DNA from 2 places in the Thermaerobacillus caldiproteolyticus genome. Region 1 is predicted to be linked to the other one. Evidence: riboswitches for the same ligand, from Rfam matches in the RefSeq annotation. Region 1 holds a riboswitch; the other holds the start of a gene.

Evidence for each region. A riboswitch is a leader RNA that binds a small molecule or an ion and turns the genes downstream of it on or off. The one in region 1 is predicted to bind lysine.
Region 2: another riboswitch for lysine. It lies ahead of ISX45_RS07565 (amino acid permease); the one in region 1 lies ahead of ISX45_RS11625 (aspartate kinase).

Annotation. Positions count from the first base shown of each region.
Region 1 is NZ_CP064060.1:2,320,581-2,325,350, forward strand. Features, by position in the region: gene ISX45_RS11620 (YslB family protein) at 1-282, shown strand, start outside; gene ISX45_RS11625 (aspartate kinase) at 325-1,548, opposite strand; lysine riboswitch at 1,649-1,827, opposite strand; gene uvrC (excinuclease ABC subunit UvrC) at 1,897-3,669, opposite strand; gene ISX45_RS11635 (nucleoporin-interacting protein) at 3,688-4,770, opposite strand, start outside.
Region 2 is NZ_CP064060.1:1,540,984-1,545,753, forward strand. Features, by position in the region: gene ISX45_RS07555 (S8 family peptidase) at 343-1,698, shown strand; gene ISX45_RS07560 (YitT family protein) at 1,892-2,476, opposite strand; lysine riboswitch at 2,622-2,807, shown strand; gene ISX45_RS07565 (amino acid permease) at 2,909-4,375, shown strand; gene ISX45_RS07570 (twin-arginine translocase TatA/TatE family subunit) at 4,511-4,678, opposite strand; gene ISX45_RS07575 (H-type small acid-soluble spore protein) at 4,768-4,770, opposite strand, start outside.

The DNA of each region.
Region 1 (4,770 bases):
TTCGATGACGTGATGTCGTTTTTTGACAAAGCTGGATGGGGAACGCTAACCGTTATAAATGAACGCAACGATGAACTTGAAATTGAGTTAACCGGAGAGCTTGTGACGACACGATTGGCGCTCAACGAAGAATGCACGTTTCAATTAGAAGCCGGTTTTCTTGCTCAGCAAATCGAACAGCAAAAACACTGTGTTGCTGAAGCATACGAACAACCAAAAAAGCGAACAAAAAAAGTTGTGTTTACGGTGAAATGGGACCGTAAAGACGAAGTGATGAAATAAGAAGCCTGCAACATGCAAGCTTCTTATTTCATTTCTCTTTATTTATGAACGGATTGGTACCTTTTCTTCATCGAGTTGAAACGCTTCGTGTAACGCTTCCACTGCTGAAACCATGTTTGCTTCCTCAACCACCGTTGAAATTTTAATTTCCGATGTGCTTACCATTTTAATCTCAATTCCGCGCTCTGCTAATATTTGAAACATTTGCGCAGCCACTCCCGGATTGGAAATCATGCCGGACCCAACGATAGAGACTTTCGCTAAGTTGCTTTCATACTCGACTTTCGCTCCTTCCAGCGATTGTAATACTTGTAATGTTTCCTTTAAATCTTCTGTTCGAATTGAAAACGAAACAGACGTTGTCTCAGCACTTGTCACGCTTTGAATAATGATATCGACATTAATTCCACGGTTCGCTAATGCGGTAAAAATCGTTGGTAGTGTATGTAATCCGCTTGCGAGCCCTTGAACAGTAACTCTTGTAACTTGATCTTCAAATGCGATACCTCTCACGATTAAATGTTGTTCCATTGAAACTTCCTCCTTTACAATCGTGCCTCTCTCATTTTCCATACTCGAACGCACTTCTAGCGGCACTTGATAGTTTTTCGCAAATTCAACGGCGCGTGGATGCAATACCCCGGCTCCCAAATTCGCTAACTCAAGCATTTCGTCGTATGAAATCGCTTGGAGTTTTCTTGCTGTTTTCACATAGCGCGGGTCGGTCGTAAATACGCCGGTCACATCGGTATAAATGTCGCATTTTTCCGCTTGTAACGCCGCTGCCAACGCGACCGCCGTTGTATCGGAACCACCGCGTCCGAGCGTCGTAATTTCTCCATTTTCTGTTACCCCTTGAAAACCTGCAACAATGACAATCGCCTCTTCCTCAAGATGGCGACGAATACGCGCTGTATCAATATTGATAATGCGCGCATTGCCATGAATCGCTTCCGTAGTTATCCCTGCTTGCCATCCAGTCAAGGAAATGGCTTTATATCCTTTTTCATGCAATGCCATCGCTAAAAGTGCGATGCTCACCTGTTCTCCTGTCGAAAGAAGCATATCCATTTCTCGTTTGCTTGGCTGCTTGGAAATTTGTTTTGCCAACTGAGCAAGCTCATCCGTCGTTTTTCCCATTGCAGACACAACAACAACAACTTGATTCCCATTTTTTGCTTCTTCTACTACTCGATTCGCTACGTTTTGAATACGTTCAATTGAACCGACTGATGTTCCACCAAACTTTTGAACAATGATAGCCATTCTCCTCATCCTTTATCCTGAAATAATTCGGTATAGAAATAAAAAACAGCAATGAGAGGTCTCATTGCTGTGCATAACGAAAAAATACGTTCGCTTTACACAGTGAGATAGCTCTCCAAGATGAATCATCTTGACAGTCCTACATTTCTTAAACGCAGGACCAGCGAAAAAAGCAATGAGACTTTTTTCGCTTCGGCGACGCTCCCCTTTCAACATTCGTCTTCGGAACTCATTTTCCTCAGAATGCCTACTCTTGAAGTTCGCACCTCTATCTTCACTTCAGCGCTCGGAAGTGTATGAATATGCAATTTAGGGAAATCATATCAAACTTTTATTTCGTTGACAATATTATTCTCGCAATTTCTCATAAATTTTTTTGGCTACCGCCAGTGGAATGTTCGCTTTCTGTAATTCTTCCACCGTTGCTTCTTTCATGTTTTTGATGGAGCCAAAATGTTTCAATAACGCTTTCTTGCGTTTTTCACCGACGCCCGGAATATCATCCAGCACCGATTGAAACAGCGATTTTCCCCGCATTTGGCGATGGAACGCAATCGCAAAACGATGGACCTCATCTTGAATGCGCTGCAATAAATAAAATTCTTGGCTGTTTCGCTCTAATGAAACGATTTGCGGTGGATCGCCCATAATCAATTCAGATGTGCGATGTTTTTCGTCTTTCACAAGACCGGCAAGCGGAATATCGAGCCCTAATTCGTTTTCAAGCACGTCACGCACAGCGGCTAAATGCCCCTTTCCCCCATCGATAATAATAAGGTCGGGAAGCGGCAATTGCTCTTTTAGCACACGCGTATAGCGTCTCCTTACGACCTCGCGCATCGACTCGTAATCATCAGGGCCTTCGACCGTCTTAATTTTATATTTGCGATATTCTTTTTTCTCCGGCTTGCCGTCAATAAAGACGATCATCGCGGAAACAGGATCCGCTCCGTGAATATTTGAGTTATCAAATGCTTCAATGCGGTGCGGCGTCGGAATTCCAAGCGTTTTTCCTAAGTTTTCAACCGCTTTAATCGTCCGTTCCTCATCACGCTCAATTAAATAAAATTTTTCTTTTAACGCGATTGCCGCGTTTTTGCATGCTAAATCAATAAGTTCTTTTTTCTTTCCCTTTTTTGGCTGAACAACCGTTACCTCTAGCAGCTTCTCCGCTAATTCACCGTCAATATCCATAGGTATGATGACTTCTTTCGGTTTGAAGTGATTCGCTTTTGTATAAAATTGCCCTAAAAATGTTAACAGTTCTTCATCCGGGTCTTGATACATTGGAAACATCGAAACGTCGCGTTCAATTAGCTTTCCTTGACGAATGAAAAACACCTGAACGCACATCCACCCTTTGTCATAGGCATAACCGAATACATCGCGGTCGACGAAATCGTTCAACGTCATCGTTTGTTTTTCCATTGTTGCTTCAATATGAGCGATTTGGTCACGATATTCTTTAGCCCGTTCAAATTCAAGCGCTTCGGCCGCTTTCATCATTTTTTCCGCTAGCTCTTTTTTCACTTCTTTATATCCGCCGTTTAAAAATCGCACGATTTGTTCGACGATCTCTTTATTTTGTTGTTCGGAAACAGGATGCACGCACGGCGCTAAACATTGTCCCATATGATAATACAGACAAACTCGGTTTGGCAGCGTCGAACATTTCCGAAGCGGATAAATACGGTCAAGCAGTTTTTTTGTTTCATTCGCCGCTTGCACGTTCGGGTATGGGCCGAAATATCTTCCGTGATCTTTTTTTACTTTTCTTGTAATGATGAGGCGAGGATGCTCCTCTGCCGTAATTTTTATAAACGGATAACTTTTGTCATCCTTTAGCATGACATTATATTTAGGGTCATATTTCTTAATCAAGTTCATTTCTAAAATAAGCGCTTCGACATTGGAGGATGTGACAATATATTCAAAATCGGCAATTTCATTGACGAGCCGCAGCGTTTTTCCATCATGAGTCCCCGTAAAGTACGAACGCACCCGATTTTTTAGTACTTTTGCTTTTCCTACATAAATGACCGTACCATTTTTATCTTTCATTAAATAACAGCCCGGTTGTTCCGGAAGTACGGCTAATTTTTCTTTTAAGTGATCATGCATCATAATCACTCCATTATTTTAATCTATCCATTCATATAAGGTGATGTTCCCATATACCGGATCCGCCAGTGTACTTGAATGATACGTTTTCACTTTGCGCAAATGTCCGGCAAGAGAAATTCCTTGCGCTCGAAATCCTTTTATGACATGATCTGTCATATAAATTTTAACATGTTGATAGTTCTCCTTGTCCTGTAAAAAAAATGAAAAATGTAACACTTGCTTATGGGGAAAATCAACGTGAAGATATTGTAACACCCTCGTTTCTTCCCACGTATACAACACGAAACGTTCATTGCTGTTTTGTAAATCATACGCCAACTGATACGTTGCTGGCAAGCGCGATGCTTGTTCTCGCACATTGAACGCTCCGACGATGAGTTGAGCGGTCAAAATCATCACCGCTAACACCAGCCGATTAGCAGATACTGTTTTATTAAAATAACGCGCCCATCCGTAAAACAAAAGAAGATGAATGAGCGGAACAATGTGGCGGGGCTTGTCAATGTTTTGGGCTAATAATGCCCAAAGAAAATAAGCGAAGCCGGAAAAAACAAGCCAGCGTGAAAACATAAATGAGCGGGATTGGCGAGCACATATCAGCATAACGATATATAACAAAAGCAACAACACTGTTTTACTCGCTACACCTATCCAAATGATATTATAAAATATAAATTGGATGATTCTCTGAAAAAATGATTGCTCATCGCTCGTAGCTGCACCGCCCCATTCATGAAAATGACCATTCGTAAACGAAAAAGCAAGCTTCAAAAAGGATTTGAAGCTTCCTTCCGTGGCAGCAACCGCCGTCACCCAAATAAGTTGAAAGAGAAAAAAGGCAAGCAAAAAGAAAAGAATTCTCCTCACGTTTCGATTCCGTTTCCAATCTTCATACCATAAAAATGCGATGGCAACTCCAAAAGGAGCGTATGAAAGGCGAATTCCCATTAATAGGCTAAAAAAGCCTAAGGGAAGAAGTTGCGTCCACCACGCGGTATTCTCTCTTGCTCTCTCTATCGCCCACCAATACCACCATAAAACCGCTAATGCTGCTCCTTCTGACATTGGCTCGTCAGCAATGACCATCACATAACTTGC
Region 2 (4,770 bases), 780 kb from region 1:
GGATTTTGTCATCACCAAGAAAAACGATGTAAAAGTCTATACGATGTGACGAAGCATCGCTCCGGAAATATGCAATACATTAAAACAGCATTTAAACGCTGTGATTCAATTTCAAGGGCAAACTAGCCAATATATGAATAAAGTCTACGATTATCCCACGAACGCGCAAAAGAAGATACACGTAGACACGCAGGCGTCTTAACCCCCTTTACAAACAACGAACGATAATTCTCACCTTCCCTCTCCGCAATGTTTCAACTATGGGATTCGGCCGCGACAGCCGGAATCCCATTTTTCATATTTTTTTGCGATTGATTCATTCTAATGAATGAGGTGAAACGTATGAAAAAAACATCATTTTTGATCATTGTCACTGGACTTGCCATTGTCTTCGTTACCGTTGCAGGAATCATTGCTTTGTATCGTCCCGCAGTAAACGAACAACAAGCTCAACAGTTAAAAACCGCCCCAGCCCCTTATGAGCCAGCGCCTCGTTCCCATCCGACCATCATTACCCTTAATAGCTTAGCGATGAACGAGACGATCAAAACCAAATTAAATCGCCATCCAAGGATTGTGAAAATCAATCATAATGGCCGCGACCAAAGCCATTATTACAATCACGAAATTACCGTTCGATTTCACCGGATGCCGACGGAGCGGGATATAGCGCGCATCGAACAAGAGATTGACGGAACAGCAGTCAACCGTTTTGACCATTTTTTCATCTTTCGCTCCAACAGCAAAACGTATAACGAATTAATCAACTACTTTCGCCAACATCCGAATGCTGCCTATGCCGAACCGAATTATATTTTTTTGCAAAATGAACAGCCAAACGACTTACTGTATTCGCGCTATCAATGGAATTTGCCAGCCATTCAAACGGAGGAAGGATGGCAGCTTTCCCACGGGAAGAAAAGCGTTACGATTGCCGTCATTGACAGCGGTGTCGATCTTGACCATCCCGATTTAGTTCATCGCCTTCAAAAAGGATATAACGTGCTAGCAGATAATGACATCCCTCAAGACGATAACGGACATGGTACACATGTGGCGGGCATTATTGCTTCAGAACCGAACAATCACGAAGGTATCGCCGGTATTACGTGGTTTAACCCCATTATGCCGATTAAAGCATTAAATAATGAAGGATACGGCACATCCTTTGACGTCGCAAAAGGAATTCGCTGGGCGGTAGATCATGGAGCTAAAGTGATTAATTTAAGCCTTGGCAACTATCAGACATCGACATTATTACAAGAAGCTGTACGCTACGCCTATGACCACGATGTCGTCTTAGTGGCTGCTTCCGGAAATGATCGCTCATCACAGCCTAGCTTTCCCGCCGCTTATCCTGAAGTATTAAGCGTCGGTGCAATCAATCCTGATGGCTCATCTGCTGAATATTCCAATTATGGAACTTATTTAGATGTTGTGGCTCCGGGAACGAATATTCCAAGCACATTTCTCGGGCATCGCTATGCAGCTCTTTCTGGCACATCAATGGCCGCTCCGCATGTGTCCGCTCTGGCAGGACTTATTCGCTCTTTGAATCCGAAACTAACGAACAAACAAGTTATGCAAATCATCACAAGAACAACCGTTGATTTAGGCCCAATCGGAAAAGATGCATATTTTGGTCACGGATTAATTAACGTATATCGCGCCCTTGAACTTGCCAATGACTTGCGATGACAAGAAAAGCGGAAGCGTCCAATTTCTTCTATATACTTGACCACGTCCTGTGAATAAATGACGAAATATCGCCATCCCAGCTCTCTCAAAGCTAAATGCTCTTCGCCGGCAGAAGTGCTTGTCACTTCCCAAGCGCTAGTTTGGCACAAGAAAACTAGCAGCGATTCAACGCTTATATTAAAGGATGGAGACGTCAAATGATGGGGCGACTCCATCTTTTTGTTTCGGTCAATATTGTAGTCACAATACCAACGACTGTCACAACGATGAACGAGTGAAGAAATGACGTCGAACCGATTAGAAAACTCCCTACTGTAATAATCAACGCATCCATTATAAAAATGATAATCCCTACATTCCAATTTGTGATTCTAGCGATAAATTGGGCTAATAAATCTGTTCCGCCCGTGCTTGTCTCTTCCCGTAACATCATACCGATGCCTGTCCCGACAAAAATTCCGCCAATAATCGAGCTGATCATCGGATCAACCGATACCGTCCCACGCAACACCGAACATACATCGATCATTAGTGAGGAAAATAACAGTCCATGCAAACTATTGTAAAAAAACGGTCGATAGTAAAACCATGCAATAATATAAAGCGGTACGCTTACCAACATGGTCGTCAACCCTACTTTAACTTGCCAAATGTATTTCGCGATTAAGCCGATTCCAATGATTCCCCCGTCTAACAAGTGATGGGGAACCAAAAAAACGTTAATGCCAATGGCTAGTAAAACGCTGCCGACACCGATTGCAACCATCTTTTTGAACATTTGTGCCACACCTCATTTTTTTCGCTCTATTTCAATATATATGGCACTGTTTTTAAAGACTTGTCTCTTAATATTTTTATATTGCCGCGACTACAAAAATCATTTACAATATGATTGGTACAACTGAATAGGACGCTCATTAGACCAATGAGGTAGAGGTCGCAGCTTTTATGAGTACGGTGAACGAGACGCAGAGACGTCAAAGACTTCACTGGAAAGGAAAAGCTGCCGAAGCTTGGGCATTTCTCTGGATGCTTAAGCTGGGGCTGTTGCCGAATAGGAACAGCACTGTCACGTTTGCATGGAGCAGACGTGGAGCGCTATCTTCATGGAAGGTTTGATGCGTGCGGGTATTGAGTACACTGCCGTCGAATCTCCTTCGACGGCTTTTTTATTCCTCAATTATTCTAATGAAAAGGAGTGATTGAACCAATGGAGACAGTCACGAAAAAAGAAGCAATGTCTGCTTCCGATTCTCTGTCCTCGAATGAGTTACACCGAAAATTAAAGGCTCGGCATTTAACAATGATTTCCTTAGGAGGAACGATTGGCACAGGTTTATTCCTAGCAAGCGGTAGCGCCGTTCACACAGCAGGGCCTGGCGGAGCACTCGTTGCGTATGCGGCCATTGGAATTATGGTGTACTTTTTAATGACAAGCCTTGCAGAAATGGCTACATATATGCCGGTCGCCGGCTCATTTAGCACCTATGCCACAAAGTTTGTGGACCCAGCTTTAGGATTTGCGCTAGGATGGAACTATTGGTACAACTGGGCAATCACCATTGCCGCCGAATTATCTGCCGTCACGATGATTATGAAGTTTTGGTTCCCTAACAGCCCTTCGCTTTTATGGAGCGCGCTTTGTTTAGCCGTCATGTTTCTATTAAACTATTTATCCGTAAAAGGATTCGGTGAAGCTGAATATTGGTTTTCTCTTATTAAAGTCGCAACTGTTATCATTTTTTTAATTGTGAGCTTTTTGATGATTGTTGGGATTATGGGCGGTGAAGCAGTCGGCTTCAAAAACTTTACGATTGGAGACGCTCCATTTCATGGCGGGTTTATGGCGATGCTTGGAATTTTCATGGCAGCAGGATTCTCCTTTCAAGGAACAGAATTGTTAGGGGTAGCTGCCGGCGAAAGCGAAGATCCTAAGCGCAACATTCCGCGTGCCATTCGCCAAGTATTTTGGCGCATCCTTTTATTCTATGTCTTAGCTATTTTAGCGATTGGTTTATTGATTCCTTACACGAATGAAAAACTTGCCAATAGCGATGTAACCGTGAGCCCATTTACGCTTGTATTTGATAAGGCAGGAATTGCGTTTGCTGCTTCCGTCATGAATGCAGTCATTTTAACAGCGGTTCTATCGGCTGGTAACTCAGGGATGTATGCATCTACTCGCATGCTGTGGGACTTAGCTCGCGAAGGTAAGGCACCGAAATTTTTAGCAAAGTTAAACAAACGCGGCGTACCTGTGAATGCGCTTATCGTCACTTCATCTTTAGGAACGCTCGCCTTTTTGGCCTCTTTATTTGGGGACGGTGTTGTCTATACATGGTTGTTAAATGCCTCAGGAATGTCGGGGTTTATCGCATGGTTAGGAATCGCCATCAGCCATTACCGTTTCCGAAAAGCCTACGTTGCTCAAGGTCGGGATCTTCGCGATTTACCTTATAAAGCAAAATGGTTTCCTTTTGGTCCAATCTTTGCGTTGGTTCTTTGTACGATCGTTATTTTGGGACAAAACTATTCTGCATTTATAGGTGGAACAATCGATTGGTATGGCATTCTCGTTTCTTATATTGGCTTACCACTATTTATTATCGTTTGGTTAGGGTATAAATGGACGAAAAAGACAAAAGTCGTTCCGCTTCATGAATGTAAATTCAAATAACAATTAGAACACCATCTGCCCGTGGCATCTCCTTCTAAACTAAAAAGCGTCTATTCATTTTGTAACAGGCTTTTGTGATACCATTGTTTATATCAATAAACATGGGCTTGGTGTACAGCTACACCAAGCCCATGTTTATTTTTGTACCTTTTGCTCTTCGTCGTCGATAATTCCTTTTGTCGCATTTTTAAACTCACGAAGCGTTTTCCCTGCTGCTCGACCAAGTTCCGGCAATTTCTTTGGACCAAAAATTAACAACGCAAAAAACACGATAAGGGCAATTTCGCCAAATCCAATATTCATCGTATTCACTCCATTTTCCAATGATCCACTAAATCACCACATTCAACATATCCTATTTCATTATATCACACGCTAATAATAGAAGCTAGCTA